DNA from 4 places in the Rhizobium sp. CECT 9324 genome. Region 1 is predicted to be linked to each of the others. Evidence: riboswitches for the same ligand, from Rfam matches in the RefSeq annotation. Region 1 holds a riboswitch; each other region holds the start of a gene.
The links. A riboswitch is a leader RNA that binds a small molecule or an ion and turns the genes downstream of it on or off. The one in region 1 is predicted to bind cobalamin.
Positions count from the first base shown of each region.

Region 1 (7,314 bases):
GCGATTTCGTCGGCCAGGGCAACAACCAGATGCTTGCCGGCGATCCGGCAACCGGCCGCATCGAACGCTTCCTCACCGGCCCGAAAGGCGGCGAAGTGACCGGCATGACCTGGACGGGCGACAAGCGGACGATGTTTGTCGGCATCCAGCATCCGGGCGCGCCCTTCCCGGATGGCGAAGGCAAGCTGCCGCGTTCGACCATCGTCGCCGTCAAGCGAGAGGACAATGCCAGGATTGGCTAAGCCCTCGACATGAACCATCATGGAGCGCGCCGGCAAACCGGCGCGCTTTTTGCGTTCTCCGCCCGCATAGGTCTCGCCGCCGCATACAGCTTCGAAGGACAGCCGCCCATGCTCAATGCAATCCATGCCCTGCCGGGCCTTGTCTGGGGTTACCGGATCGATCCGGTCTCGGGCCAGGCAACACGGCTTTCAGCCGAGGTCACGCCTGCGATGCTGGCCGAAGGTCCCGGATTTCTCTGGTTGCATTTGAACATCGCGGATGCGCGCGTCGGCGCCCTGCTCGACGGTTTCGAATGGCTGACGGAGCAGGCGCGTTCCGTGCTGACCACACACGACACGCACGCCGCCTTGACGGTGGACGACCAGATGGTGTTCGGCACGCTGGTGGATTTTCAGCGCGAGTTCGACAAGGAGACACGCGATCTCGGCTGGCTGCACTTTGCCCTGGGGGAACGGTACATCATCACCACCAGGCTGCAACCGATCCGCTCGCTCGACCGGGTGCGGGCCGCAGTCGAGAAGAATTCCACGAAATATCGCAGCCCGATGCATCTGTTCGAAACGCTGGTGGCCGAATTCCAGCGTGGCATCATCGCGGTGGTGATCGACCTGACCGAGGAGCTGAACGCGATCGAGGATGTCGTCTATGACAGCGAATTGCGTGACGAGCGGCGCAGGCTGGCGCCGGTGCGGCGTGTGGTTGTCCGGCTCTACCGGCATTTGCGCACCATGCTGTCGCTGATGCGCCGCGCGGCGGCCAGCGACGACGAGGACATGCCATTCGGCTTCGATGAAGTGGCACAGCGGCTGACAGCCAGGCTGGAATCCGTCGATCACGACGTCCATGCCCTGCAGGAGCGCGCCCGGCTGCTGCATGAAGAAATCGATTCGAAACTGTCGTCAGAAACCAATCGACACCTCTACATCCTGTCGCTGATGACCGCGTTCCTGCTGCCGCCTTCCTTGGTTACCGGCTTTTTCGGCATGAACACATCCAATCTGCCGTTCGCCGCCGAGGCCGACGGCACGATCTTTGCCATCGGCTTCATCGCGGTCTCAATCGCCGCTGCCTGGTATCTGCTCAGGCGGGCGGGCATTCTCTAAGTAAATGCGCGTCTGCGTCTGGCCCAAACCAGCGTGTGGCAAGACCAGCATTGGCCAAAACGACAATACCCGGCACGAGGCCGGGTATTGAAGCGCTGACGGGGCGAGCTGTTCGGGCACGCCGATCAGAGAGGTATTGGCTCAATAGTAGGGCGACAGGCAACGCTGACGCGGACCGTTGTAGGGCTGGAACGTATTGCTGCGGCTGTCATACGAGCGGTAGCGGTTGGCGCACCACTGGTAGTGGCTCGGATTGATACCACCGGCGCTGGCGCGCGGCGGCTGCGAGGCCACAGCACCGCCAATGATCGCGCCGGCTGCAAACGCCGCAAGCGGGAACCAGGCGCCATTGTGATAGCGATAGCCCGGGCGACGATGCGAGTAACCACGGTGACCGTTGTGATAATGATCGCGGTTATAGTGACGGCGATATTCACGACGACGGTACTGAACCTCGGCGACGTCGGAGCTTGCCTCGACCGGCGCACGCGGCAGGCTCATGGCCTGTGCCGGCACGATGCCGGTAAAGCCGACGGCGGCAGCCAGTACGAGACCGGCCATACGTTTGAATGCAGTCTTCATGCGACTTTCTCCCTGCGTTTTCCGCGACCAGCATTATGTCCCGGCCCATGCCTTGAGACTGCTGATCCTGAAACGAAAATTAACGGCTTCATCCTGAACCCAGCATTAACATTGGTTTTATTCTAAAACTGATGCCGCCGCCTGTTTCGATGGCCGCGACCAAGCGACCGCGATTGCCTGTTAACGGGGCTGAGAGGAAATTGTTCCATCGAAACAAAGTCATGACGAAGGCCATGCGCCGGGCGCAAATCCCGGATGAAACGCAAAAGGCGTGCCGGCAATGCGGCACGCCTCTTGAAAACAGACCTGCGACCTTCAGGCCTCGATTTCGATATCGCCTTTCGGGCGCGAACAGCAGGCCAGAATGTAGCCCTCGTCGATTTCCTCATCGAGGATGCCGCCATTGTGCTCCATCTCGACCTCGCCGGAAATCTTGAGCACCTTGCAGGTGCCGCAGAGACCGGATTCGCAGGCGGCTCCGATGCGCACGCCGGCAGAACGGGCCGCCTGCAGAACGGTATGGCCCGGCGCACAAAGGCCGTCCTTGCCGGACATGGCGAATGTCACCATAGTCGGCTGCTCGCCATCAGAATGGTCGGCGACGACGATCGGCAGTTGCGGCTTGGCCGGCTGGAAGGTCTCTTCGTGATACTGGCTCATGTCGAAGCCGGCGCCGGACAAAGCCTCGCGAACCGTGGCCATGAACGGCTCCGGTCCACAACAGAAGACAGTGCGCTCAAGGAAATCAGAGGCCAGAAGCGCGATCTTCGCCTTGTCGATGCGGCCTTTCAATCCCGACCAGAGCTGTCCGCGACCCAATTGCTCGATGATGAAGCCGAGCGTGAAATGCGGCATGTCGCGCGCCTTGGCCTCAAGCTCCCAGCGGAAGATGATGTCGTCGGGCGAACGCGCACAATGCAGGAAGGCGATATCGCTGTCGGGCGAGCGATCGCCCATGTCGCGGCTCATCGACATCATCGGGGTGATGCCGGAGCCGGCCGAGATGAACAGGTATTTCTTGCCCGGATGGCGGGCATAGGAGAAATCGCCGAGCGGGCCGATCGCCTTCAGCGCCATGCCGGGCTTCAGGTTGTCGAACATCCAGCGGGTGCCGATCGAATCCTTCTGCGCCTTGACCGTGATTGCCACCGTGTAGGGCCGCGACGGGCTGGACGACAGCGTATAGGTGCGCATCACCGGTTCCGGCGAGGCCGGGATCTCCAGCGTGACGAACTGGCCGGGCTGGTAGCGGAACCACAGGCCCGGCTTGTTCGGCCGGAAGGTGAAGGTCATCACGTCGGGGGCTTCCGGCGTGACGGCAACGCATTCGAGCATGTGCTCCCGGTCCGACCAGGGACGCATCTCATCGACATGGCGATACTGGGTGACAGCGATATTCATCTCAGGCCACCGCAGACAGGCGGGCCTTGTCGCCCTGCAGCCTGTTGATCATGAAGGTCGTGTACCAGTCGACGAACTGCATGACGCCACCTTCGTGCTCGACCGAATAGGGCCCCGGCTCATAGGCCGGCGAACGGATGCCAAAGGCATTTTCCTCGACGATCGAGCGGTCCTGGTCATTGGTCATTTCCCAGACATGGGTCAGTTCCTTGAGATCGTAATCCACACCTTCGACCGCATCCTTGTGCACCAGCCAGGTGGTGGTGACCGCCGTTTCCTCGGCCGACAGCGGCGTGACCCGGAAGGAGATCGCGTGATCGACCAGGATGTGGTTCCAGGTCGAGGGATAGTGGAAGAGAAGCATGGTGCCGATATGCGAGGTCGAGACATCGTCAGACAATGGGCGCCTGACGGCGCGCTTGCCGGACATCGTGTAGCTTTCGGCCTCCTGGATTAGCGGCATGCGGGCGGTGCGGAACTGGCCGGACGGGTCAATATTGAAGGTGCTCGGCAGACCGGCGGCTTCGCAGCGGGCCCAGTGTTCAGCGATGACCGGATCATCGCCGGCGCCCTGCACGCCAGTCGCAGTCGGGGCTTCCGGATAGGTGCGGCAGAGTTCCGGGTGGTTGCTGGCGCAATGATAGCACTCGCGGTTGTTTTCCCAGACGAGTTTCCAGTTGCCCTTCTCGATGATGGTGCTGCGATGGGCGACCTTGGCTTCGGCAAGCCGATGCGGCTTCATGTAGGGTTCGATCGACGCGCGGACCGGGGCGAAATCGGCCGGCTCATTGGCCAGGCAGATGAAGATATAGCCGGCGACGCTTTCGCAATGAACCGGCTTCAGGCCGAATTCACTCTTGTCGAAGGTTTCGCCCATCTGGCGGGCGAAGACCAGCGAACCATCGAGATCATAGGTCCAGTTGTGATAGGGACAGACCAGCTTGGCGGACGCGCCACGATCCGAGGTGCAGACACGGTGGCCGCGGTGACGGCAGGTGTTGTGGAAGGCGCGGATCACCTGATCCTTGCCGCGGACCATGACGATCGGATAGTCGCCGACCTGAGCGGTGAAATAGTTGCCGGCGCGCGGGATCTCGCAGTCATGGCCGATGAACAGCCAGTCGCGGTACCAGATCTGCTCCATGTCGAGCTTGAAATAATCCTGATCGATGTAGAAAGGCTGCTCCAGGCTGAAGCCTTCCCGGCGGTTCTTCAACTGCCGCAATACGGTGCTGTGCAGATCCATGTCGTCCTCGTTCGTTTCACCGGCGATGGAACAGGAGCGCAGCACCAATCGACCCGAAACGGGCGATCACGGCTATCTCCGGCCGCCCACCGCGACCTCATATATCCTTGCATCAAGGCTGGTTTCCGGGCTCTGGAGACGTCTGTTGCCAGACTACGTGCGGCGCCTTCCCAGGATCTTCCCAGTGGCCTTTTGCCGTCACGCGAATCTCCACCACCGTTGCGGGGGCAGCGCCGGATTTTGACCGGCTTCCCGATTTCCCACCCTCCCTACGGGGCAGCACCTCGAGCTTGCCGATATCTAAACACAGCCAGCCGTCGGGTGCTGCATTGCGAAACGACACGTCCGGGAATGTTTGCGACATGCCCATGCAAATGCGCCAAAAGCAGCTCCTCAAAAATGATGTGTCTTTTCTTGGGGATAGGTCGTTTCAGTGACGTCTGTGACTATTGCGATGGCGCAAAATGACAAATCTGTGCAGGTCGCAGCAAGAACTGCATTGCGGCAAGCCTCGCGAAACCTCAAGGGGCCACAGTAGACGCAAATCATGATTAACCATGTCGCTGTAAGATCGGCGTACCGAGCCAGTAACCGTCAGAGCCTCGACATGCAAAAACTTCGATATTACGCGGCCCCGAAAGTCCCGGACAAAAGCGCGACTGCGACGAAGGCCGCGCATACCGAATTCCTGCGCACCGGACGCATCTCGCGCCATCGCGACGACTGGCTTTCGGAGGAAAAGCGCTACCTCACCTATGCGGAGGTGGCCGTGCGTACCGGGCGGCGTCTGGAAACGGCGGCGGAGACCACCCATAGCCGGATCAACGGCTTTCATCGCTCGATCCAGTTTCCGAAAATTATCTTTCACAAGACGCTCGATGACAGCCCGCATCTCGGCTACTGTCACGTCACGGCGGCACGCACCAATTTCGCCCAATATGCCGACGTGAAATGGGCCTTCTACATTGCCAACTTCTTCGCCGAAATCGGCGGCAGCGAGCAATTCTTCGAACAGATCCGGCAGAGCTATACCCGGATGTATTTTGCCGTGGCAATCAAGCCGGAAACCGAGCAGAAGGCCATGGTCGTCGACCGGTCGATCCGCGACAACGGGCTGCTGTTTCGCACCCACGACCCACGGGAAGCCTTGCGCAATGTGTTGATGCTGGGTGCCCGCGACACGGAAATCCGCAAGATCATCGCCAAGCTCTGACCCCAGGCCTGCTTAGCCGGGCTCAGGACCGGCTCAGACGCCGAAGCCACCCACCGGCTTCTTCTTGTAGATAAGCCAATCCTTGGACGTATAGTCGTTGGCGCCATAAATCGTGACGGTGTCGCCGCCATTGGCCTTCGAGGTGGCAAGCGCCTTCTCGGCAAAATTGGTGAAATCGAACGCATTCGGAGCCTGTTCGGAGAAGCAGACGCCGAAGGACATGGCCATCTGACCCGGAGTGCGCCCGCTGGACGAGCCAACAAAGGCCGTTGCCTTGAGCTTGGCGCGCACCAGCTCGATGACACGGCTGATTTCATCCGCGTCGGACGTATAGAGCAACAGACCGAAGCGGCCGGCATCGAAGCGGCAGGCAAGGTCGCCGCCACCGGATGCGGCCTCGAGCACCTTGGCAACCTGCATCAGGAAACGTTCCGCGACAGCCGGCCCCATCTGTTCCTGGATATGGGTGAAATCGTCGATTTCCCCGACGGCAACGCCGCAAAGAACCGGCATTTCCGGATTGGCATAGATCTTTGCCACGGCCTTGTTGAAGGCGCGGCGGCTGGCAAGACGGGTGAGCGGATCGACAAATTTCGCCTGTTCGGCTTCCTCGGCCTCGCGTTGCATGTCGGCCAGCGATGCCGTCTTGTCGACCACGGCGCGCACGACATTGCTGTTCTGGTGGGCGCGTTTTTCGGTCGCGGCCTTGAGCGCCTTGATCGACTGACCAAGCGGCGTTCCCTCGAGATCGGCCTCTGTCAGGATGGTTTTCGAGGCATTGCCGATGGCACGACCATAGTCGGAGAGGGAAATCTTTTCCTCGTTGAGCAGATTGATGAAATTGCTCATCTCCGCGCGGACCTGGCCGCTCTGGCGGCTGAGCAGGCCATCTTCATGGTGATGGGGCAGGTATTTGCGGCCCAGTTCGTCCAGCGCCTCCTGGCTCTTCACCTTGCCGAGCGCGATGAATTCCCGCACCAGTTCCGGATTGCTGCCGGCGTAGGCCTCGTAGACAAGCTCATAGTTGCGCGGAAGTCCGTCAATGCCCATCTGATGCATGGCAGTTGCCACACGAAGCGCTATGCTGGAGGCGGGATTCTTGACTTGCTGCATCTGTGGCTTCCCGGCTTGAGGCGGCGTTTGTCTCGTTGTCGGCGACTATAGGCAGAAGAATTCTTTCTTTCGGTTACATCGATATATAAAATTTTATCTTTGCTGGATCCCCTCAAATTACACTGTGGAACATTGTAGGCAGTGGTTCTGCAAAAAGGCATTTGATCGCGCATAAGGGAACACGCTAAGGACAGCGGGAACACAGCTAACGAGGCAGGCACATGGCCCGGATCATCGCAATCGGCGACGGCATGGATGAGGCGATCAACGCCGCATCGGTGATCCTTGCACTCGGCCGTCCGGTAGCGATCCCGACCGAAACGGTTTACGGCCTTGCTGCCGACGCCACCAATCCGGCCGCCATCACCAGCATCTACGAGACGAAGGGCCGACCGCGGTTCAACCCGCTGATC
Region 1 covers NZ_CAKKMZ010000001.1:1,444,259-1,451,572, reverse strand. The annotation lists gene LQ231_RS07090 (PhoX family phosphatase) at 1-242, shown strand, start outside; gene LQ231_RS07085 (CorA family divalent cation transporter) at 351-1,346, shown strand; gene LQ231_RS07080 (BA14K family protein) at 1,488-1,928, opposite strand; gene LQ231_RS07075 (hybrid-cluster NAD(P)-dependent oxidoreductase) at 2,244-3,329, opposite strand; gene LQ231_RS07070 (aromatic ring-hydroxylating dioxygenase subunit alpha) at 3,331-4,575, opposite strand; cobalamin riboswitch at 4,674-4,877, opposite strand; gene LQ231_RS07065 (DUF6656 family protein) at 5,183-5,788, shown strand; gene LQ231_RS07060 (GGDEF domain-containing protein) at 5,822-6,901, opposite strand; gene LQ231_RS07055 (L-threonylcarbamoyladenylate synthase) at 7,123-7,314, shown strand, end outside.

Region 2 (7,314 bases), on a different contig from region 1:
GCACCCGGCGTCAGTAGGAGGAACAGCCGCCAGCACCCGTCGGGCGTCGCCCGATAGACGCCGTCGTCGTGAAAGGAAAACCGCCAGACGCTGTCGATCCATGGATGCGGAGAGACGCGTCTAAAGAAGTCAAAGGCCATGCCCGGATGTTAGCGTTTTCGGTGACATCCGGCAACCGGACACCACTCAGCGGCGTGCGGGTTGCCGGATCTTCCGCGCAAGCGCGCAAGGCTAGGCCTGATTGCAGGTATAGCGCAGCAGTACCGTTTCGCTTTGCGGAAGCTGGCGATGATCAACTAAGATCAAACGGCCGCACGGCGGGGCCAGAAAGAGCCGCTCGCCTTCGCCGAGCACAGTGTTACCAACAAGAACGTGCAGTCCATCGACCAAACCCTGCCCGAGCAACGCGTTCATCAGATGACGGCTTCCGAAAGCCACCACATCGCTGTCCGTTGCAGCTTTCAGTTCTCGGACATGGGCATTGACCTCGGCGCCGCTAATGATGCGGGCATCGCCCCAGTTATCGGTCGGGCCAAGTGTCAACTGATTGCTGACCACGCTCTTGCGCGCCTTGGCAAGTCGACCGGCGATGTCCGCCAGCAATGGATCGGGCGCGATTTCCTTTAACACGCCCGGCCAGAAGGACCGCAGGAGGTCAAAGGTCACACGCCCGAAAAGAAGCGTCCCCGCTCCGCGCAACAGGTCCCGATTGTGCTGGTCGAACTCTGCCCCCATGGGAAGTCCGTTCAGATCGCCTCCCGGACCCGCACAGAAACCGTCAAGCGACATGAGATTGCTAAATATAAGCTTGGCCACGAATTTTCGCCTTTCCATCCAAGTTGCATCGTGACGCGGCCCTTGTTGGAGGCCCGTCATCAGGAATGAGACAGGCGCGCGCGAAAACTAATCGGACCCCTGCCAAATTATCAGAGGTTTTCTTCCGGAAGCCCAAAGCGACGATGCAGCGACGGATCAAGGAAGCTCTGCAGATGCACAATCCGGTCACCATGAAACTCTGTCAGCAGGATCGCCGCCATCTGGTACCGATGGGCACCGTCGGGCCTGAGGTAGCAGGCAAACCCCGCCTGCCCGTTTGCGCGCAACGGTTGAAGCCGCCAATCCGTTGCAAAGACACGCTCGCGGAAGAACAGCGCAACCTGGGCTCGGCCGTCGAACCAGGCCGGAAGCGGGGGCATGGTGAAGCGGACATCCTCGGCAAGCAAACTGACAAGCGCGCCGACATCCCTGCGTTCCCAAGCCGAGACGAAGGCGTTCAGCAATTCACCCTGCCGGTCGGCCGAAGTAAGCAGAGGCTCCTCCCGGCTCGGGTCGGGTGGACGTCGTTGACGCAGGGTGGCGCGCGCCCGTTGCAGGGCGCTCGTCACTGCGGGCACGGACAAGTCGAGTAGCCCGGCAGTCTCTGCTGCGGAAAACTCCAGAACATCGCGCAGCAGAAGGACCGCGCGCTGCGTCCCGGGAAGATGCTGCAGCGCCGCCACAAAGGCCAGGGACACCGTTTCACGACGAGCCAGATGGTGGAACGGATCACCCTCGTCGGAAAGGTCCTGATCTGGACAGGGCTCTACCCACACGCGACCCGGAACCAGCGTGCCAAGATCGGAAGTTGACTGAATTGCCGGCCCATGATCCGACGACAAAAGCCGCTTGGGGCGTTTCGAAATCAATCGCAGGCAGACATTGGTCCCGATCCGGTAGAGCCACGCCGCGAAAGAGCCGCGCCCATCATAAGTCGCAAGCCCGCGCCAAGCTGCGAGAAGGGTTTCCTGAAGTGCGTCGTCAGCGTCATGTGGCGAGCCGAGCATACGGTAGCAGTGACCAAAGATCTGGCGACGATGCAGGTAAATCAGACAGCCGAACGCACGCTCATCGCCCGAACAGGCTTTGCCGAGAAGGTCTTGCTCGCATTGAACCGGGGGGAAGTCATGCATCTTCAACCGAATGCGCGTTGGCACACTTTCACGCCTAGGTTAACCTTATGGGAGCTTGGGGGACGATGCAACAGTTCAGCTATCTCAATAGGGGCGGCCGCGCACCGAGCCGATCAGGTTTGCGCTTTTGTACAATCTGCCTGCACCGCCAAATTCCTATGCTGTTCCTCCCCGACCGCTGCGCGCGAGGCCATTCGGCTTGCGGGGGATCGGCTCGAGGAGCGCAGGCTGAACGGCGACTCAGTCTGGTTGCATGGGCCCTATCCGCGCCATTAACTGGAACCGCATCGAGGACGACAAGGACCTCGAAGTCTGGAACCGGCTGACGGGGAACTTCTGGCTACCGGAAAAGGTGCCGCTGTCGAACGACATCCCGTCCTGGGCAACGTTGAAGCCCGAAGAGCAGAAACTCACCATCCGCGTGTTCACCGGACTGACGCTGCTTGACACCATCCAGAATGGTCAGGGTTCCGTGCGGCTGATGGAAGATGCTGCGACCCAGCACGAGGAAGCCGTTCTGTCGAACATCTCGTTCATGGAGGCCGTTCACGCACGCTCCTATTCATCGATCTTCTCGACGCTATGCTCGACACCCGACGTCGATGACGCCTATCGCTGGTCGGAAGAGAATGAGTTCCTGCAGCGAAAATCGGCGCTGATCATGGAGCAATATGCCTCGGGTGATCCGCTCAAGAAAAAGGTGGCTTCGGTCTTTCTCGAAAGTTTCCTGTTCTATTCCGGCTTCTACCTGCCAATGTACTGGTCGAGCCGCGCCAAGCTCACCAACACCGCCGACATGATCCGCCTCATCATCCGCGACGAGGCGGTGCACGGCTACTATATCGGTTACAAGTTCCAGCGCGCCGTCGAGCGCCTACCCGAAGCGAAACGGCAGAGTATTAAAGACTTCGCTTTCGATCCGCTGCTCGAGCTATACGACAACGAGGCCAAGTACACGGAGGCGCTTTATGACGCCGTCGGCCTGACGGAAGACGTCAAGAAGTTCCTGCACTACAACGGTAACAAGGCGCTGATGAACCTTGGCTACGAGGCGCTGTTCCCCCCGGAAGCCTGCAATGTCAATCCGGCGATCCTGTCTGCCCTCTCGCCGAATGCCGACGAGAACCATGATTTCTTCTCCGGCTCGGGGTCTTCCTACGTCATTGGCAAAGCGGTAGCGACCGAAGACGAAGATTGGGATTTCTGAATAGGCAGGATGTCGTCGCGCACGCCAGACATGTCGCATTCCCAAGCGCGGCGAAGTCACAGCCGTGATCTTTTAGACCTCGCTCACGGTGCCGCCGCGACAGAATTCGTGGCGGATAATTTGGGAAGCCGGCGTGATGCCGGCGCTGTCCCCGCAACGGTAACGGAACAAAAACCCGACGAATGCCACCGGTGATAACACCGCGAAGGCGTTGGGCAGCCCATAAAGACAGTTCCGAAGTCCGGAATCCAGCCCTGAGTGTTGAGCAGACCGATTGCGGCGGGCAATCGAGGGGCAATGGGCAGTGTCGCCTGACCTCTCCATTTCCGTTGTGGTCGCCATGCCCTGGAGCCGGGTTTCGTGTCTTCCAGGGAAATTCAATGACTGGACCGTGTCGCGGAGGAGCGGCGCTGTTTGGTTGCAACGATGGAGGAGATGAAAATGAGCAAGAACCGAGGCGTCGTATATCTGCGACCCGGCAAGGTCGAAGTCCGGGATATCGACGATCCGAAGCTTGAGGCCCCCGATGGCCGCCGCATCGAGCATGGCGTCATTCTCAAGGTCATTTCGACGAATATCTGCGGATCGGACCAGCATATGGTTCGTGGTCGAACGTCAGCGATGCCGGGTCTCGTCCTTGGCCACGAAATCACCGGCGAAGTCATCGAAAAAGGAATCGACGTCGAGATGCTCGAGGTCGGCGACATCGTTTCCGTACCATTCAACGTCGCATGCGGCCGCTGCCGCTGCTGCAAATCGCAGGACACCGGCGTCTGCCTCACCGTTAACCCGTCACGCGCTGGTGGCGCCTACGGTTATGTCGACATGGGCGGCTGGATCGGTGGCCAGGCGCGCTACGTCACCATTCCCTACGCCGACTTCAATCTCCTGAAATTCCCGGATCGCGATAAAGCGATGTCCAAAATTCGCGACCTCACGATGCTCTCAGACATCTTGCCGACCGGATTCCACGGCGCAGTCAAAGCGGGCGTTGGCGTGGGATCAACGGTTTATGTCGCAGGTGCCGGCCCGGTCGGTCTTGCTGCGGCTGCATCAGCACGTATCCTCGGTGCGGCAGTCGTGATGATCGGCGATTTCAACAAGGATCGTCTCGCGCACGCCGCCAAGGTCGGTTTCGAGCCCATCGACCTTTCCATGAGCGATCGTCTCGGCGACATGATTGCGCAGGTGGTCGGCACAAACGAAGTCGACAGCGCGATCGATGCGGTCGGCTTCGAAGCACGCGGCCATGCCGGCGGCGAACAGCCGGCCATCGTCCTCAACCAGATGATGGAGATCACCCGCGCCGCTGGCTCGATCGGCATTCCCGGTCTTTACGTCACCGAGGACCCTGGCGCTGTCGACGAAGCAGCCAAGCAGGGCAGCCTGTCTCTTCGCTTCGGACTTGGTTGGGCAAAGGCACAGTCGTTCCATACGGGCCAAACGCCAGTCCTGAAATATAATCGGCAGCTGATGCAGGCGATCCTGCACGACCGGCTACCGATCGCTGACATCGTCAACGCCAAGATCATACCGCTTGATGACGCCGTTCAGGGGTACGAGAGCTTCGATCAGGGGGCAGCGACAAAATACGTCCTCGATCCGCATGGTGATCTTGCAAAGGTCGCGTAGTCTATCGAAGGCAATGTCTTCGTAGTGACGCCAATGTTGAACACCCGTCATTCTGGCGGGTGTGTCTGGCCATCCAATGAAGGACCGCTTTCGTGAAGAGTTTCGGGCGCCTGCCGGCGTACGAAAGTCTTCACGACGGTGGTCTGGCTTGGGCACCTCGAAGCAAAGAGCGGACCTTGCTTCAGAATTTCACTGTAACGCCGCGCCCCAAGCGAGAGCGGTAAGCTTCATCAATCATGTTATCGCGTGAACACGGTCTTCCCCCGGGTGCGCCCTTCGATCATGTCGCGGATAGCCTCGCGGGCTTCGGTCATTGGCACCACCGCTCCGACTTCGGGCGTTATGTTGTTGCGGATGACGAATTGCATCATGGCCTTCATTTCCTCGAGTGTACCCATAATGGTTCCGCGGATGTCGATCTGTTCGACGAAGATGCGCAGCAGATCGGTCTCGGCGGTGTGGCCAGTCGTGATGCCGTTGATCACCAAAACGCCACCCCGTTTGACAGTTTTCAGGCTGTCTGCCCATGTCGCAGCACCGATATTGTCAACGACCGCGTCAACGCGGCGCGGAAGCACGTCACCATGCCGGAATATCCGGTTCGCACCAAGCCGCTCGGCGATCGCTGCGCCTTCATCATTGCGGGTCGTGACCCACACTTCGAAGCCAGCAGCCCGCCCCATCTGGATGAGCGCCGTCGACATACCACCCGAAGCCCCTTGCACGAGAAGGGTCTGGCCGGGGATCAGTCGTGATTTGGTGAAGAGAGAGCGATAAGCCGTGAGCCAGGCAGTGCCAAGCAGTGATGCATTGAGCGGGGACAGACCTTCAGGAATAGGCACCGCGTTGCGCTTCGGAACCGCGACATAGTCAGCCATTGTTCCGGGCACAAGCTCGCTGAGAACGTGCCAGTGAGGGTCGATCGTCTCGTCGCCCCTCCAGCTATCTGTCCCCATTACCGGGTAGAGCACGACGGACGTCCCGTCTTCGAGCAATCCTGCCGCGTCATTGCCCAGGATCATCGGGAACGGGATCGGCTCCTCTTGGGAGGTCATCCCGCGAAGGGTGAAGATATCGTGCCGGTTTAGGCTGGCATGTGTCACTTTCACGCGCACCCAGCCCTCTTTCACGACCGGATCAGGGCGTTCGCCGACGACAACAGAGGCAAGGGGGTCGTGGAGATTCGCTTCTTTTGCAAAGACGGCGAACATGGTGTTCCTTTCAAACCGGAATGGGAGTCTGGTGCTGCGCGGTGGCATCGATCGATTGTCATCGGCCGCATACAGACACCCGCCCTCCCTAAAAAGAGGACGGGTGTCGGGAGGCACCCTCAGACCGTGCTGATGGTACCGCCATCGATTACAAACTCGGCGCCGTGGATCGCAGCAGCACGGTCGGAGGCGAGGTAGGCGATGAGGTCGGCCACCTCTTCTGGCTCGGCGCCGCGCCCGATCGAGATCCCACCCAAGGCATCGAGCACGGACTGCCGCGCATCCTCAATCGTGCCGCCATTGGCAGTGCGAAGCATTTCGAGAAAATCTCCGGTGGCTTCGGTCATGATCCAGCCAGGCGAGACGGAGTTGACCCGCACGCCCTTGGGACCGAGCTCTTTCGAGATTGACTTGCTGTAGGTTCTCAGCGCGGCCTTCGCGGCGGCGTAGCCCGTCGTGGATTCAGGCAGCGGCAGGACGGACTGAATTGAGGTGATGTGCACCACAGTGCCCTTGCTCCGCTCAAGCATCTGCGGGATCAACAGGCGATCGAGCCGGACGGTCGCCAGCAGGTTAAGGTTCAGTTCGGCGAGCCAGTGATCATCCGTCAGCGCGGCGAAGCCACCCGCCGGCGAACCCGAGCCACCGATGACATGGGCAAGGATGTCGATGCCGCCCAGCCGCTCAAGCGCCGCCTTGGCGACCGCTTCGCTGCCCTCTGCCGTGGTCAGGTCTGCCTGGACATATTCAACGCCGGCGATCGGGTCCTTGATCGTGCGGGCGGCCGTGACAACACGGGCTCCGCCGGCGAGAAAACGCTCGACCGTGGCGCGACCCAGACCCTTGGTGCCGCCGCTGACGAGCACGCGCTTGCCAGCGAACTCTTTGGAATCTGCCTGGATGCTCATACTGTAGTCTCCAGGCTCTTGATGGCGTCGTTCGCCAGCGTTACGCGATAGGTGAAGCGGATCGGGCTGCCCGGGAAGTCTCCATGAGCGGGACCTTCGAGCACGACATTACCGTCTTCTTCGCGAACAGCGTCGGGCGTGAAGATCGCCTTTACCGCGATCGCTTCGTCCTTGAGTAGCTTGCGGATCTCAGCCAGGCCCTCGTAACGCTTGCCGTTGTCGATGAAGACGGCGTCATCCAGGAAGGGCTTCATCATGCCGTCGATATCGAGACGGGCGTTTGCCTCGACATAGTCGGCGATCGGCTTGGGTAGGTTCATTGACATGGTCATCTCTCCTCAGTGGTGATGAGGCTAAGTTAGCGATGGACTTTTCTCCTGATAAGCAAGATAAAGTGCGATGACGTG
Region 2 covers NZ_CAKKMZ010000002.1:795,914-803,227, reverse strand. The annotation lists gene LQ231_RS23495 (helix-turn-helix domain-containing protein) at 1-140, opposite strand, end outside; gene LQ231_RS23490 (dihydrofolate reductase family protein) at 232-816, opposite strand; gene LQ231_RS23485 (RNA polymerase subunit sigma-70) at 927-1,973, opposite strand; gene nrdF (class 1b ribonucleoside-diphosphate reductase subunit beta) at 2,203-3,156, shown strand; cobalamin riboswitch at 3,226-3,428, shown strand; gene fdhA (formaldehyde dehydrogenase, glutathione-independent) at 3,598-4,788, shown strand; gene LQ231_RS23470 (zinc-binding dehydrogenase) at 5,028-6,047, opposite strand; gene LQ231_RS23465 (SDR family oxidoreductase) at 6,119-6,907, opposite strand; gene LQ231_RS23460 (nuclear transport factor 2 family protein) at 6,904-7,233, opposite strand.
Region 2: it holds a riboswitch for cobalamin, as region 1 does, so the genes downstream of both, fdhA (formaldehyde dehydrogenase, glutathione-independent) here and LQ231_RS07070 (aromatic ring-hydroxylating dioxygenase subunit alpha) in region 1, are expected to answer to the same signal.

Region 3 (7,314 bases), 1.3 Mb from region 1:
ATGCTCGGACGGGTTAGAATCACCGCGTCGGGGTTGTCCAGATGGTTGCTCGCAGTTTCCGCATCGCTTTTGCGCTCGGGCTCCTCCTCGTCCTGTCCGCTTGTTCCCTGTCCGGGGAAAACCGTATTCGTCGACCGCTCGTCTACTATGTGCGCGACGTAACAGTGATGGCCGATGCAAGCGTTCCATACGATCTGATCAAGGGCATCGATCGGCGGGTTGCGGCGGCGATTGCCTCGACCCGGCCGCCGGCTGACGCCGAGCGCGTCGTACTGCTGGTCAAGATCGACAAGTTCGGAACCGGCCTGAATGCCCGGCGCTATTTCGAGCAAGTGCGCTTTACCGTCACGGCTGCGTCGATCGAGATCGGCGAGCCGGTTGCCGCCGGAACCTTTACCGTCAATAGCCCGACCAATGATCCGCGCTTTGGCCGCGAGCCGCTGGCCGAAGAAATCGCCGCCCGAATCCGTTTTGCCTTTTCGCTGACTGTGCCACGGATCAGGACGGTGCGGCCGCCGAAGACGATGTCGACGCGGTTTGCGAGCGATCCCGCTCCTGCCGTTGCGGCTGCTGTCACGCCGCCGCCGCTACGCACTGCAGCACCGGTTGCGGCGGCTACGCCTACGCCCGTCGTTGACGCAGTTCCGGTTCCCTTGCCGGCGGAAATCGTTGCTCCGGTGATTGTGGCTCCCGTGGTTCAGCCGCCAAAGGCAAAAGCCCGCAACGCGCCGGCGCAAGGTGGCCCGGTGGAGCAGGGAGCCCGTGGGTCTGTTCGGCTTGACGGACAATGCGATCCGGTCACGGATGCCGAGTGCCTGGCGCCCTAGTCCTGACCTGCCAATCCCGAATTTCGTCAATAGCCGTTGATGCGCGGCCGGTCTTGATTGACTTGCCGCAAGTCACGGCCTAATCCTTTGACCTGGATGGTTTTCGGGCGACAGAAGTGTGGCCTGGAAAGCAAAAGGGAATGCGGAGGCAGGGACCCAGACCGGGACTGCCAAACGCAGCCGACCCCGCGACTGTAGAGCAGCGAGGGTTTTCCATCCGGTTTTGGTGCCGAAGGCATGACGGATCGCAGGTGCGGTCGGTGCTGGATGCAGGAAACCGGAAAAGCCACTGGGGTGGCAGCGCGATCAGCCGGGGTTGGACGCCTCTTTATCTACGAATCGTCCGCCTTTTCGCGACTGCCTCAAGCCCTGGGAAGGCGAGGAGGATCCGTTGGCGTTTTCGCCGGCAGCTGCGAGCCAGGAGACCTGCCGTCCGTGACGGGCCGAGAAGGCCCAATTTATGGGGAGAGATCCCCGGCGCCAGCACGGAGGTTGTCGTGGCGACGTTTGATTTCTGCGGGACCTCATGGTCGCGCGGGACGGTGCATCCGGTTCGGGATGCGTACCGGCCTGGTCTGCTTGGCGACGGCATTTTGTCGGTCACGCCGTTCTCCTGCTCCCGTATTGCGGAGCATGTCTGAATCATGCAGTCCGTTGATTCTTCCGTTTTTGTCCTGGGTGGCGCTCGTTCCGGTAAGTCGCGCTTTGCCGAACAAATCTGCCGCGACAGCGGCCTTGCGCTCAACTACCTCGCCACCGGTCGCGCCTGGGATGACGAGATGGGCGCGCGTATCGAAGCCCATAAGCACGATCGCGCCAGCCATGGCTGGACCACACATGAAGAGCCGCTCGACCTTGTCGGCATGCTGGCGCGGATCGACGATCCCGGCCGGGTGGTGCTGGTCGATTGCCTGACGCTCTGGGTCACCAATCTGATGATGGAGGAGGGACGTGATGTTGCTGCAGAGAGCTGCGCACTCGCGGACCTGCTGCCGTCGTTGAAAGCCCGGGTCGTGTTTGTTTCCAATGAAGTCGGCCTCGGCATCGTGCCGGAAAACCGGATGGCGCGCGATTTTCGCGACCATGTCGGACGGCTTCACCAGATGATCGCAGCCCAGGCTGCGGACGTGTATTTCGTCGCGGCCGGATTGCCGCTGAAAATGAAGGGTTGAACCATGTTGCAGCAGAAAATTCCCGCCACCGTGATCACCGGCTTCCTCGGCGCGGGCAAGACCACGATCATCCGCAACATGCTGATGAATGCCAATGGCAAGAAGATCGCTCTGATCATCAATGAATTCGGCGATCTTGGCGTCGATGGCGACGTGCTGAAGGGCTGCGGTGCCGACAATTGCACCGAAGACGACATTATCGAGCTGACCAATGGCTGCATCTGCTGCACGGTCGCCGACGATTTCATTCCGACGATGCAGAGGCTGCTTGAGCGCGACGTGAAGCCGGACCACATCGTCATCGAGACCTCTGGACTTGCGCTGCCGCAGCCGCTGGTCGCCGCGTTCAACTGGCCGGATATCCGCACGCGCGTTACCGTCGATGGCGTCATCACCGTCGTCGACAGCGCAGCCGTTGCCGCCGGCCGGTTCGCCGATGATCACGACAAGGTTGATGCGGCTCGGGCCGAGGATGAAAGCCTCGATCACGAGAGCCCGATCGAAGAACTTTTCGAGGACCAGCTGACCTGCGCCGACCTGATCGTCTTGAACAAGACCGACCTGCTTGATGCCGCCGCCATCGCCGCCGTTCGCGCCGAGGTGACCGGCCGGGTGAAGCGCAAGCCGGCGATGGTCGAAGCACGCAATGGCGAGGTCTCTTCGCTGGTGCTGCTGGGCATCGGTGCCGGTACCGAGGACGATATCGACAATCGCAAGTCGCATCACGAACTGGAACATGAGGCGCTGCACGAAAGCGGCGCGGCACATGACCATCATCATGACCATGACGAATTCGAGAGCTTCGTCCTGAAGCTCGGTTCGATTGCCGATCCGGCGGCCTTCGTCGATCGCCTGAAGCCGGTGATCGAGAGCCATGATATCCTGCGTCTCAAGGGCTTCATCGACGTGCCCGGCAAGCCTATGCGGCTCGTCATCCAGGCTGTCGGCACACGGATCGAAACCTATTTCGACCGGCCATGGACTTCTGGCGAAAAGCGCGAGACCCGCCTTGTCGTGATCGGCCTGCATGAATGGGATTTCGGCGCGGTTGTCGAAGCCGTGCAGGCTGCGGCGGCCTGACATCAGAAGAATAGACAGATGACCCGCGACAGCACCCCCCTCTGGCCTGCCGGCCATCTCCCCCTCAAGGGGGGAGATCCGCTGATCGCATGCCTTGCGCGTCCTGTAAGGTGTGGCGTGGAAATGAGGGGGTGCCGTTTTAAGGCGAGAGCTATCCGTTTGCGATCTCCCCCCTTGAGGGGGAGATGGCCGGCAGGCCAGAGGGGGGTATCGGCTATCGCATCGATCACGGAAGGCGCCCTGTAATGCATCTTCTTCTCGCCCAGAAAGGCTCGATTGCCGACGGAGACGAAGCGATCGATCTTGGGCAGTCGCCTGGCGAAATCCTGTTTCTGTCTGCCGCCGACACAGAACTGTCGGCGGTGGCTACGGCCGTCGCAGCGGCGGGGTCCGGGTCGAGCTGGCGCCTTGCCAGTTTGATGGCGCTCAAGCATCCGATGTCGGTCGATACCTATGTCGAACGCACGGCACGCCACGCGAAACTGATCATCGTCAGGGCGCTCGGTGGCGCCAGTTATTTCCACTATGCGCTGGAGGCGCTGACGGCCGCGGCGCGCGCCAAGGGGGCGTTGATCGTGACGCTGCCCGGCGATGACAAGCCCGATGCTGGGCTTGATCCGTTCAGTCTGTGCACGGATGGCGACCGTTCGGCACTGTGGCGCTACCTGACCGAAGGCGGCGACCGCAATACGGCGCATTTCGTTGGTTATGCGGAAGCGATGCTATCGAATGGCGACAAGCCGGAGCCGGCACGTCCCTTGCTGAAAGCCGGCATCTGGTGGCCAGGCAGGGGCGCGATCGGTATTGCGGAGTGGCAGGATGTGCAGGCAGAGCGCGCCCCTGCACCACCCTCCGTCGCGGCCATATGCTTCTACCGCGCGCTTGTCCAGAGCGGCGAGACGAAACCGGTCGAGGCGATGATCGAGGCGTTGCAGGCGGAAGGGTTGCGCGTGCTGCCGGTGTTCGTTTCCAGCCTGAAGGACCAGGTCTCGGTCGAGACACTGCGGGCTGTCTTTGGTGACGTGCCGCCGGAGGTGGTGATCAACATGACCGGTTTTGCCGTCTCGGCGCCGGGATCAGAAAATCCCTCGACCATTCTCGACGAACAGGGTGCCGTGGTGCTGCAGGCGATCTTTTCCTCGTCACCGAAAGCGGTATGGGAAGCGTCGAGCCAGGGGCTGTCGGCGCGCGATCTTGCAATGAGCGTGTCGCTGCCAGAGGTCGATGGAAGGGTGCTGACGCGTGCCGTCTCGTTCAAGTCGGCGGCCCGCTTCGATGACCGGGTCGAGACCAATCTTGTCAGTCACGAACCGGATCCGGGGCGCATGGCATTTGTCGCGCAGCTTGCCGCCAACTGGGCGCGGCTGCGCGCAACGCCGCCCGTCGAGCGCAACATTGCGCTGATCATGGCGAATTATCCGAACCGCGACGGCAGGCTCGGCAATGGCGTCGGGCTCGACACGCCGGCAGGCACGATCGAGGTGCTGCGGGCTTTGGCTGCGGCAGGATACAAGGTGGAAGAGCTGCCGGCCGATGGCGATGCGCTGATCACGGCGCTGATGGATGGGCCGACCAATGCAGCGCATGATGGCCGCGTCATTCGCGAAGTCATTTCACTCAGCGATTACAAGGTCTTCTTTGAATCGCTTCCGAAACAGATTCAAGACGATGTGAGTGCTCGCTGGGGCGATTCACAGACGGATCCCTTCTTCCTCGACGGCGGCTTCGCCTTGCCGTTGATGCGCTTCGGGCGGGTCATGGTCGGCATCCAGCCGGCGCGCGGCTACAATATCGATCCGAAGGAAAGCTATCATTCGCCGGATCTGGTGCCGCCGCATGGGTATTTCGCCTTCTACGCTTTCCTGCGCAAACAGTTTGCAGCGCATGCGCTGATCCATATGGGCAAACACGGCAATCTCGAATGGCTGCCGGGCAAGGCGCTGGCACTCAGCGAGACCTGTTATCCGGAAGCCATCTTTGGGCCTCTGCCACATCTCTATCCGTTCATCGTCAATGATCCGGGCGAGGGCACGCAGGCCAAGCGTCGGACATCGGCTGTCATCATCGACCACCTGACGCCGCCTTTGACGCGAGCGGAAAGCTACGGGCCGCTGAAGGATCTGGAGGCGTTGGTCGACGAATATTACGAGGCATCCGGCGGCGACCCACGTCGGCTGAAGCTGCTGAAGACGCAGATCCTCGACTTGGTCAGGGATATAGGCCTCGACCAGGATGCCGGGATCGGCAAGGGCGAGCAGGAAGAGACGGCGCTGGAAAAGCTCGACGCCTATCTCTGCGACCTCAAGGAAATGCAGATCCGCGACGGACTGCATATCTTCGGCCTTGCCCCGGAAGGACGGTTGTTGACCGACCTGACGGTGGCGCTGGCGCGTGTTCCGCGCGGATTGGGCGAGGGCGGGGATCAGAGCCTGCAGCGGGCGATCGCGGCGGATGGGCTGCATCCAGGTTTACCCCCCTCTGCGCTGCCGGGCATCTCCCCCACACGGGGGGAGATCGATCTGGTGCAGCCGCCCGATCCAGATGCTACGGGTGCAGAAGCCCACCCCTTGGTAAACCTCGGCGGCGAGCGAGGCGTTTCGGGTCTGTCGATCTCCCCCCGTGTGGGGGAGATGTCCGGCAGGACAGAGGGGGGTATTGTAACCCACAAGTCCAACTTCGACCCCCTCGACTGCATCATGTCCGACCCCTGGACCGGACCGCGCCCAGAAATCCTCGCCCCGCTCACTGACCAACCTTGGCGCACCAATGGCGACACGGTCGAACGCATCGAACTGCTGGCTGCGGCCTTCGTCTCCGGCGATCTCCGATGTCCGCCGGACTGGTCGCGAACCCGAGCGGTCCTCGCGGAAATCGAAGCCCGCCTGAAACCCTCGATCGTCAAGTCCGGTCCCGCCGAAATCGTCGGCCTGCTCAAGGGCCTTGATGGCCGTTTTGTCGCCCCCGGCCCGTCCGGTGCGCCGACGCGCGGACGACCGGACGTGCTGCCGACGGGCCGAAATTTCTACTCCGTCGATAGCCGTGCCGTTCCGACGCCAGCGGCCTATCAGCTTGGCAAGGCCTCGGCGGAACTGCTGATCCAGCGCTACGTGCAGGACCACGGCGAATGGCCGGTGTCGTTCGGATTGACGGCCTGGGGCACGTCGAACATGCGCACCGGTGGTGACGACATCGCCCAGGCACTGGCGCTGATTGGGGTCAAGCCGGTCTGGGACATGGCCTCGCGGCGGGTGACCGGCTACGAGATCCTGCCACAGGCGCTGCTCGGCCGACCACGCGTCGATGTCACCCTGCGCATTTCGGGATTCTTCCGCGATGCCTTCCCGGAGCAGATCGCCCTCTACGACAAGGCGATCCGCGCCGTTGGCGCACTGGACGAGGACGAAGGCGATAATCCGATCGCAGCGCGCATGCGGGCCGATACCGCGCAGTTTGTCGCCGACGGTCTCGATGTAGCCTCCGCTTCACGGCGGGCCGGTTACCGCGTGTTCGGCTCCAAGCCGGGCGCCTATGGTGCCGGCCTGCAGGCCTTGATCGACGAAAAAGGCTGGGAAAAGCGCGGTGATCTTGCCGAGGCCTATCTGGTCTGGGGCGGCTATGCCTATGGTGCGGGTGCCGAGGGCAAGGTCGAACGCGGCTTGTTCGAGGAAAGGCTGCGCACGGTTCAGGCGGTGGTACAGAACCAGGACAATCGCGAGCATGACCTGCTCGACAGCGACGACTACTACCAGTTCGAAGGCGGCATGACGGCGGCGATTGAAGAGGTTTCGGGCGCCCGGCCGGTGGTCTACCACAACGACCACTCACGCCCGGAAAAGCCGGTGATCCGCACGCTTGAGGAAGAAATCGGCAGGGTGGTGCGTGGCCGCGTGGTCAATCCCAAGTGGATCGACGGCGTGATGCGCCATGGTTACAAGGGTGCTTTCGAAATTGCAGCGACGGTGGACTATATGTTTGCCTTCGCAGCCACGACCGGCGCCGTGCGCGACCACCATTTCGAGGCCGTCTACCAGGCCTTCCTGCTGGATGAGCGTGTGCGCGACTTCATGGCAGAAAAGAATGCACCGGCGCTCAGGGAAATGTCTGAGCGGCTTATCGAGGCGATCGATCGCGGACTGTGGACGCCGAAGAGCAATTCGGCCAAATTCTCCCTGCTTGAGATCGTACAAGGAGAGCAGACCCATGGCTGATTTATCCGGACATTGCCTGTGCGGCGC
Region 3 covers NZ_CAKKMZ010000001.1:2,737,166-2,744,479, reverse strand. The annotation lists gene LQ231_RS13455 (hypothetical protein) at 42-827, shown strand; cobalamin riboswitch at 908-1,276, shown strand; gene cobU (bifunctional adenosylcobinamide kinase/adenosylcobinamide-phosphate guanylyltransferase) at 1,472-1,999, shown strand; gene cobW (cobalamin biosynthesis protein CobW) at 2,003-3,079, shown strand; gene cobN (cobaltochelatase subunit CobN) at 3,325-7,287, shown strand; gene LQ231_RS13435 (GFA family protein) at 7,280-7,314, shown strand, end outside.
Region 3: it holds a riboswitch for cobalamin, as region 1 does, so the genes downstream of both, cobU (bifunctional adenosylcobinamide kinase/adenosylcobinamide-phosphate guanylyltransferase) here and LQ231_RS07070 (aromatic ring-hydroxylating dioxygenase subunit alpha) in region 1, are expected to answer to the same signal.

Region 4 (7,314 bases), 1.4 Mb from region 1:
TTTCGAAGTCGAAGACCAGCTTCGCGCCAAGATGAACATTCCGGTCTTCCATGACGATCAGCACGGCACGGCGATCATCGTCGCGGCTGCGATCCTCAACGGCCTCGAACTCGCAGGAAAAAAGATCGAGGAGGTCAAGATCGTCGCCTCCGGCGCCGGCGCCGCAGCACTCGCCTGTCTCAATCTTCTCGTCATCCTTGGCGCCAAGCGCGAGAATATCTGGGTCCACGACATCGAAGGCCTGGTCTACAAGGGCCGTAATGAGCTCATGGACCCTTGGAAGGAAGTCTACGCCCAGGAAAGCGATAAGCGCGTGCTGGCCGACAGCATCCACGGCGCCGACGTCTTCCTCGGACTGTCTGCGGCAGGCGTACTGAAGCCTGAGCTGCTCGTACAGATGGCGCCCAACCCGCTGATCATGGCCCTGGCCAATCCAAAGCCGGAAATCATGCCTGAAGAAGCGCGCGCGGCGCGCCCGGATGCGATGATCTGCACCGGCCGCTCGGACTTCCCCAACCAGGTAAACAACGTTCTCTGCTTCCCCTATATCTTCCGGGGTGCACTCGACTGCGGCGCCACCACCATCAACGAAGAGATGAAGATGGCCGCCGTGCGTGCCATTGCAGCGCTGGCACGTGAGGAAGTCTCGGAAGTGGCCGCCAAGGCCTATTCCGGCGAGACACCGACGTTTGGTTCCGACTACCTCATTCCCTCGCCGTTCGATCCACGCCTGATCCTGCGCATTGCCCCGGCTGTGGCCCGCGCCGCAGCCGACAGTGGTGTCGCTCGCCGTCCGATCAGCGACTACGATACCTATCTCGACCAGTTGAACCGCTTTGTCTTCCGCTCCGGCTTCGTGATGAAGCCGATCTTCGCTGCGGCAAAAATAGCCACCAAAAAACGCGTCATATTCGCAGAGGGCGAAGATGAGCGCGTCCTGCGCGCTGCCCAGGTCCTGCTTGAAGATGGCATCGGCGAACCAATCCTGATCGGTCGTCCACAAATCATCGAGACCCGCCTCAAGCGCTACGGCCTCCGTATCCGTCCGGGTGTCGACTTCCAATTGGTCAATCCGGAAGACGATCCGCGCTACCGCGACTATGTCGATGACTATTTTGCCATTGTCGGCCGCGCCGGCATCAACCCGGAAGCCGCCCGCACGATTGTCCGCACGAACACCACGGTAATCGGCGCACTTGCAGTGAAGCGCGGTGATGCCGATGCCTTGATCTGCGGAGTCGAAGGCCGTTTCGACCGCCATGTGCGTGACGTCCGGCTGATTATCGGCAAGCGCCCCGGCGTGCGCGACTTTTCAGGTCTCAGCCTGCTGATCTCGCAGCGTGGCGCGATCTTCTTTACCGACACCTTTGTCACCGACGACCCTTCGGCTGAAGAAATCGCGGAAATGACAAGGCTCGCCGCCGAGGAAATCCGGCGCTTCGGCATTGCCCCGAAAGCAGCCTTGTTGTCGCACTCCAATTTCGGTTCGCGCCCCTCGCCAAGCGCCACAAAGATGCGCAGTGCGCTCGGAATCTTGCGTCAGGAGGCACCCGAACTGGAGGTGGATGGCGAAATGCAGGGCGGATCGGCGCTGTCGGAAGCACTGCGCAAACGGGCCATGCCGGACAGTACGTTGACGGGCGAAGCCAACCTGCTCGTCTTCCCGAATCTCGATGCTGCCAACATCTCGCTTGGCATCATGCGCACCATGATGGATGCACTGCATGTCGGTCCTATCCTTCTGGGTGCCGCCATGCCGGCTCACGTCCTGTCAACCTCGGTGACGTCGCGCGGCGTCGTCAACATGGCGGCCCTGGCGGTCGTGGAAGCCTCGCAACCGGCATAACGTCGTCGCCCGCCCCACCGCGGGACGACGGCCTTCAAGGTTTTCGGCCGATTACCAGCGGCAAGGACAGATTGCCGCTGGACAATTCGCAGCAAGCCAAACCATTCTGAACCCTTGGTTTTAGGGTTTTTTCCATGGCATCTGCGGAGGCCTATTTCGGACTGCGTGATTGGCTCGAGCAGGATCAGCGTGTCGAGCCTGCGCAATTTTTCAATCGCATGCGCCAGACGTATTCCCTCGTTCACCTGCTCTATTTCGACGGAATGATCGTTGACAGTCGCATTGTCGCCCACAGTCTTTACCACACGCCGTTGGCAACTCTGAACAAGCTGACGAACAATCTGCGCGACACACTCATGCTGGCCCCGCTGAGACATGCAGACTTGGCGGTTCAGCCATTCGATTGGCGGGATATCGCCCCCAAAACCCTGGCAGGGCAAAACCTCGCAAAACTTGCACGCCTACTTCGTCTGAACTCGGTCGCTGCGTGCTACCCCATGCTGTCTCACAATGGCCGAGCCGCTTTCCTCGTCATACAGGCCGATATGGAAGAGCATGAGTGGACGCATCTGCGCCGGGTGCATGATCGCGACATTGCCGCCCTAGCTGTCAGCTTTCACGCAAAAATGCTTGCACGCAAGCGTCCAGACGCATATCCGCGGCATGCGCCTGACAGGCTCACACGGCGAGAGATTGAGACCTTGTCGTGGGTGGCAGCCGGCAAGAATTACTGGGAAATTGCTGCAATTCTCGGGATCACCGAGCGCACCGTGCGCTTTTTCATGTCCAATGCCCGCCGAAAACTCAACGTGATGACCAACCCGCAGGCAGTTGCCGAAGCGCTCTGGCGCAATCTGATTGCGAATCCGCACGAGGCATTGGAACTGATTTAGCCCTTCTCCGACCTCATGGAATATTTGATTGCAGACGCGTAGCTGTCTCTACCGAAAGTTTCATCGGTCAACTGCAATCGCCATCCTCGGCACTCCATTCAACTGAAGGAGTGACGAATGATCAGGATCATTAACGGCGCCAACCGCAAACGCTATCCGTCCGAAATCGACGCCATGCATCGCCTGCGCAAAACAATCTTCCACGATCTCCTGAATTGGGACGTTGGCGTTCTCGGCGAGTGGGAAATTGATCACTACGACCAGGCCAATCCGCTTTACGTACTATCCTACGGGGACACCGGGCGTCTGCGGGGCGCTCTTCGCCTGCTGCCAACCCTTGGACCGAACATGCTCGACGATACGTTTCCCATCCTGCTGGGCGGGAGCCAAGAAATTCGCAGCGCAGCAATCTGGGAATCGAGCCGTTTCTGTATCGATCCGGAAATCTCGCAGGACCGCGCCAGCAACCAGGTCACCATTGCCGCAGCCGAATTGATGTGCGGCGTCGGAGAACTCGGATTGGCATCAGGACTGAGCCACATCGTAACCGTCACCGACATATTCCTGGAGCGCATGTTCAAGCGCATGGGCTGCCCGGGCACGCGTATTGCCGCCCCGCACAGGATCGGTTCCGTGCAGGCGGTTGCCGTTGGCTGGCAGATCACGGACGACCTGCTCACCCGGATGAAAAGCATCGCATCGATCCGTGGCAGCGTCCTGGAGCAACCGATGACGCTCGAAATGGCACGCGCGGCTTAAACAACAGGATTGACCGCCAACGGCGCAGCAGCGATGGCGGTCAATGTCGGCATCGTCATTTTACTTTAGCTTTAACTGGCGTATTCTCGCCTAGCTGGTGTAGGAGCAGGCGCGGGCACACGGAGTGCGACGCGCCACCGGGAAATCGATTTTGCCGACGAGGATACCAAGACTTCTAGTTGCTGCGTTCTGCTTGGCCTGGGTCCTGCCCAATTCGGCTTCGGCGTCGGTCGTTTGTGAGCGACTGCGCGACCGACTTGCGAACGCGTCAACAATCATCGGTGACAATCCCGAAATCGATCGTTATGCCAGCGCCATTGCCCAACAAAATCTGGAGCTTCGCAAGGCGAAGCAGGACCAGAAGAGGTTACGCTGCCTGACCTCCGCGGTCGTGATTGTGCGCCCGGACGGAGGAAACGATTGCGGAGACCTTTCCAAGGCAATCGACAGGATGGAAGAAAACAGGGACATCCTCACAGCAAAACTACAGGAAATTCGATCAGGCAGCGCTGCAAGTCAGGGCTCGCGGACGAGATTGAGCGAAGCATTGGTGGCCAATGGTTGCAGCCCCGACACCGACGCGACGCTTGCGAGCGAGCCAGAGGAAGCTCAGCGCGTCCCCTATCTCGACACGTTGGCCGAACCGTATGAAGTCAGCCGCAACGCCCCGGGTGTCCTGTCCGACCAGCCAGCCCCGCTGCCCACCGGCAATATCCGCACTCTGTGTGTGCGTACCTGCGATGGCGGCTTTTTTCCGATTTCGTCCAACACTTCGGCGATGAATTTCGCCCGGGACGCAGGCCAGTGCCAGCAGATGTGCCCGAATACCGAAACCGAACTGTATTTCCACGCTCCAGAGTACAGTGAGACATCGGACATGATTTCGGCAGTGACCGGCAGGCCATATCGCGACCTTCCCAACGCATTCGCCTATCGCAACCGCACGGCCGGGGAAACCAAGCAATGTGGATGCGATCTTGCCCGTTATCATGAGCAGGCAAGACAACGATTGAGCCCGAGGCAGGCTGCTCCGGACTACAAGTCTTCCATCCTCACCATCGCGCCAAAGCCGCAGAGCCAATCGGCTTCTGCAACCGTCGCACCGCCGCTGGAACGCGCCTATGATGGCAGCGCCTCGAATATCCGCAAGGTCGGCCCACAGTTTCTGCCTCCGGCGACGGGGGCGATCAATCTGAGGAAGCCGGCGGCACCTGGTCCGCAGCCTCTACAGGAATGACACCGGCCGCAGTGTTGAACGCGGAAGGCCGGTCTCCCCAGCTGTTTTCGTAGACCAATTCGTCGAGCGGCAGGCGCGATCGCCAGCCTTTGACCTCAAGCTCCGGTGCCGAGTAGAGCGTGTCGACATAGCCGAGGCAAAGATAGCCGACGACTTCAATAGGGTCGGGAATGCCCAGGATCCGCTTCAACTCGCTCTCGTTAAAAATGCTCACCCAGCCGAGTCCGACACCCTCGGCGCGCGCCGCGAGCCATAGGTTCTGGATGGCGCAGACAGTCGAGTAACTGTCCATGCGTGCATTGTGTGTGCGCCCCAGCACAACGGGACCGGCGCGATCCCGATCGCAGGTCACACAAATGCCGAGGGGTGCCTTGCGGATCCCCTCGAGTTTCAGCGCACGATAGGCCGCTTGTTTATCGGCATCGAACATCGCAGTGGCCTCGCGGTTGGCCCGGTCGAAAGCGTCCCAGATTTCACGCTTCCGCTCATCATCGCGCACCAGCAGAAAATTCCACGGCTGCATGAAGCCGACGGAGGGCGCGGCATGCGCAGCACCCAACAGGCGTCGGACAAGGTCGTCCGGCAAGGGATCGGAAAGAAACTGATCACGCACATCGCGGCGCGTATGGATGGCCCGGTAGACGGCATGCTTTTCCTCCGTCGAAAAGCAACCGGCCCGGACGAGAAACTCGTTCGGTTCGTCGTGCATCGTCAAATCCCCAACAATGCGCAACCGCCCGCCGTCCGCGCGGGCAAGTCTATCTCATCAGGCCGGTCTTCTGACTTGGCATCTGCTGCACACGCCGCCTTCCCGGTCTTGTCCACCAGTGGCCGGGTTTCCCCTTGCGCGCGCATCCACCTTACAGCGTTGGGCACGTGCCGGATTTGCGCCGGCTTCCCGATTCTCCCGCAAGACTGCGGGCACCTGATCGTCAATCTTGTAGACCGATCGCTGGAGGACGCAAGCATCAGCCTGCGACGAGCATCAGTCGGTGACGGGGAAATAGCGGACAAAGGCGAATTCATCGCCATCGGGCGACCAGTTCGGCACATTGATCGTGCCCTGCCCGCCGAAGAGTTCGAACAGGGTTTCTGGCGAGCCGCCATCCATATCCATCAGCCGCAGACTGACCTCGTGGTCGCGCGGGTGATCGAACACGTCCGGCGCATAGGAGAGGTACAGAAGCTTGTCGCCCTTCGGCGAAGGATGCGGGAACCAGTCACCGGTATCGCTGTAGGTGATGCGTTCGACATCACTGCCATCGGGATGCATGCGCCAGATCTGCATCAGGCCACTGCGGCTGGAGTTGAAATAGATCCATTCGCCGTCGGCGGACCAATCCGGCCCGTCATTCCGCCCCTCGCCCATGGTCAGCCTGCGTTCCTCGCCGCCATCCACGGAAATCGAGTAGATGTCGAAGACATCCTCGCGAATGCCGCAATAGGCAAGGTTGCGACCGTCAGGTGACCAGCCATGCCAATAGGATGGCAGTTTTGCCGTCACCTGGCGCGGCTGCCCGCCTATGGCGGGAAGCACATAGATGCAGGATTTGCCGTGCTCCGTCTTGTCCGAGATGACGACCAGAGATCCGTCCGGCGATATTCCGTGATCATTGTTGCATTCGATCGCAAAACCGGTGTCGAGTTGTACCGGTGCTTGTCCACCCTTCGGCGAAAGCCGGTAGAGCAGGCCGTTTTCATTGATCAGCAGATAGGAGCCGTCCGGCGACCAGTTCGGTGCCTCGACCAGATCGGCGGTCTGCCAGACCACACGGCTCAGCCGTGTGCGGATATTGTAGATCTCGACCGAACTGCGCATCACGTCTCCTCCATGCAGCCGCGAAATCGGTTTCGCAGCCCCTCAGCGATCGCGAAAACGGTTGGTGATCGGATAGCGACGGTCGCGGCCGAAATTCTTCTGGGTGATCTTGACCCCCGGCGCCGATTGTCGACGCTTGTATTCGGCCAGATAGAGCAGGTGCTCGACCCGGTGCACGATTGCGATGTCGTGGCCGCGGGCAACGATGTCCTCGACCGCCATCTCCTTCTCGATCAGGCATTCCAGGATATCGTCCAGCACCGGATAGGGCGGCAACGAGTCCTGGTCGGTCTGGTTCGGTCGAAGTTCGGCCGACGGCGCCTTGGACAGGATATTGGCTGGGATCACTTCGCCCGATGGACCGAGTGCGCCCGGCGGCACATGGGCATTGCGCCAGGCGGAAAGCGCGTAGACCTGCATCTTGTACAGGTCCTTGATCGGATTGAAGCCGCCATTCATGTCGCCGTAGAGCGTCGCATAGCCGACCGACATTTCCGACTTGTTGCCGGTGGTAACCACCATCGAGCCGAATTTGTTGGAGATCGCCATCAGGATCGTCCCGCGCGCACGGCTTTGCAGGTTCTCTTCGGTAATCCCGCTTTCCGTGCCTTCGAACATTTCGGCAAGGCTCGACAGGAAGCCTTCGACCGGATCGGCGATCGGCACGATATCATAATGGCAACCCAGTGCCTTGGCGCAGGCTTCGGCGTCAGCAAAGGAGTCCTTCGACGTGTAGCGATAAGGCAACATGACGGTGCGC
Region 4 covers NZ_CAKKMZ010000001.1:2,860,047-2,867,360, forward strand. The annotation lists gene LQ231_RS14005 (NADP-dependent malic enzyme) at 1-1,846, shown strand, start outside; gene LQ231_RS27220 (helix-turn-helix domain-containing protein) at 1,981-2,739, shown strand; gene LQ231_RS14015 (acyl-homoserine-lactone synthase) at 2,857-3,498, shown strand; gene LQ231_RS14020 (DUF2865 domain-containing protein) at 4,034-4,735, shown strand; gene bluB (5,6-dimethylbenzimidazole synthase) at 4,686-5,444, opposite strand; cobalamin riboswitch at 5,487-5,679, opposite strand; gene LQ231_RS14030 (hypothetical protein) at 5,721-6,554, opposite strand; gene LQ231_RS14035 (NAD+ synthase) at 6,597-7,314, opposite strand, start outside.
Region 4: it holds a riboswitch for cobalamin, as region 1 does, so the genes downstream of both, bluB (5,6-dimethylbenzimidazole synthase) here and LQ231_RS07070 (aromatic ring-hydroxylating dioxygenase subunit alpha) in region 1, are expected to answer to the same signal.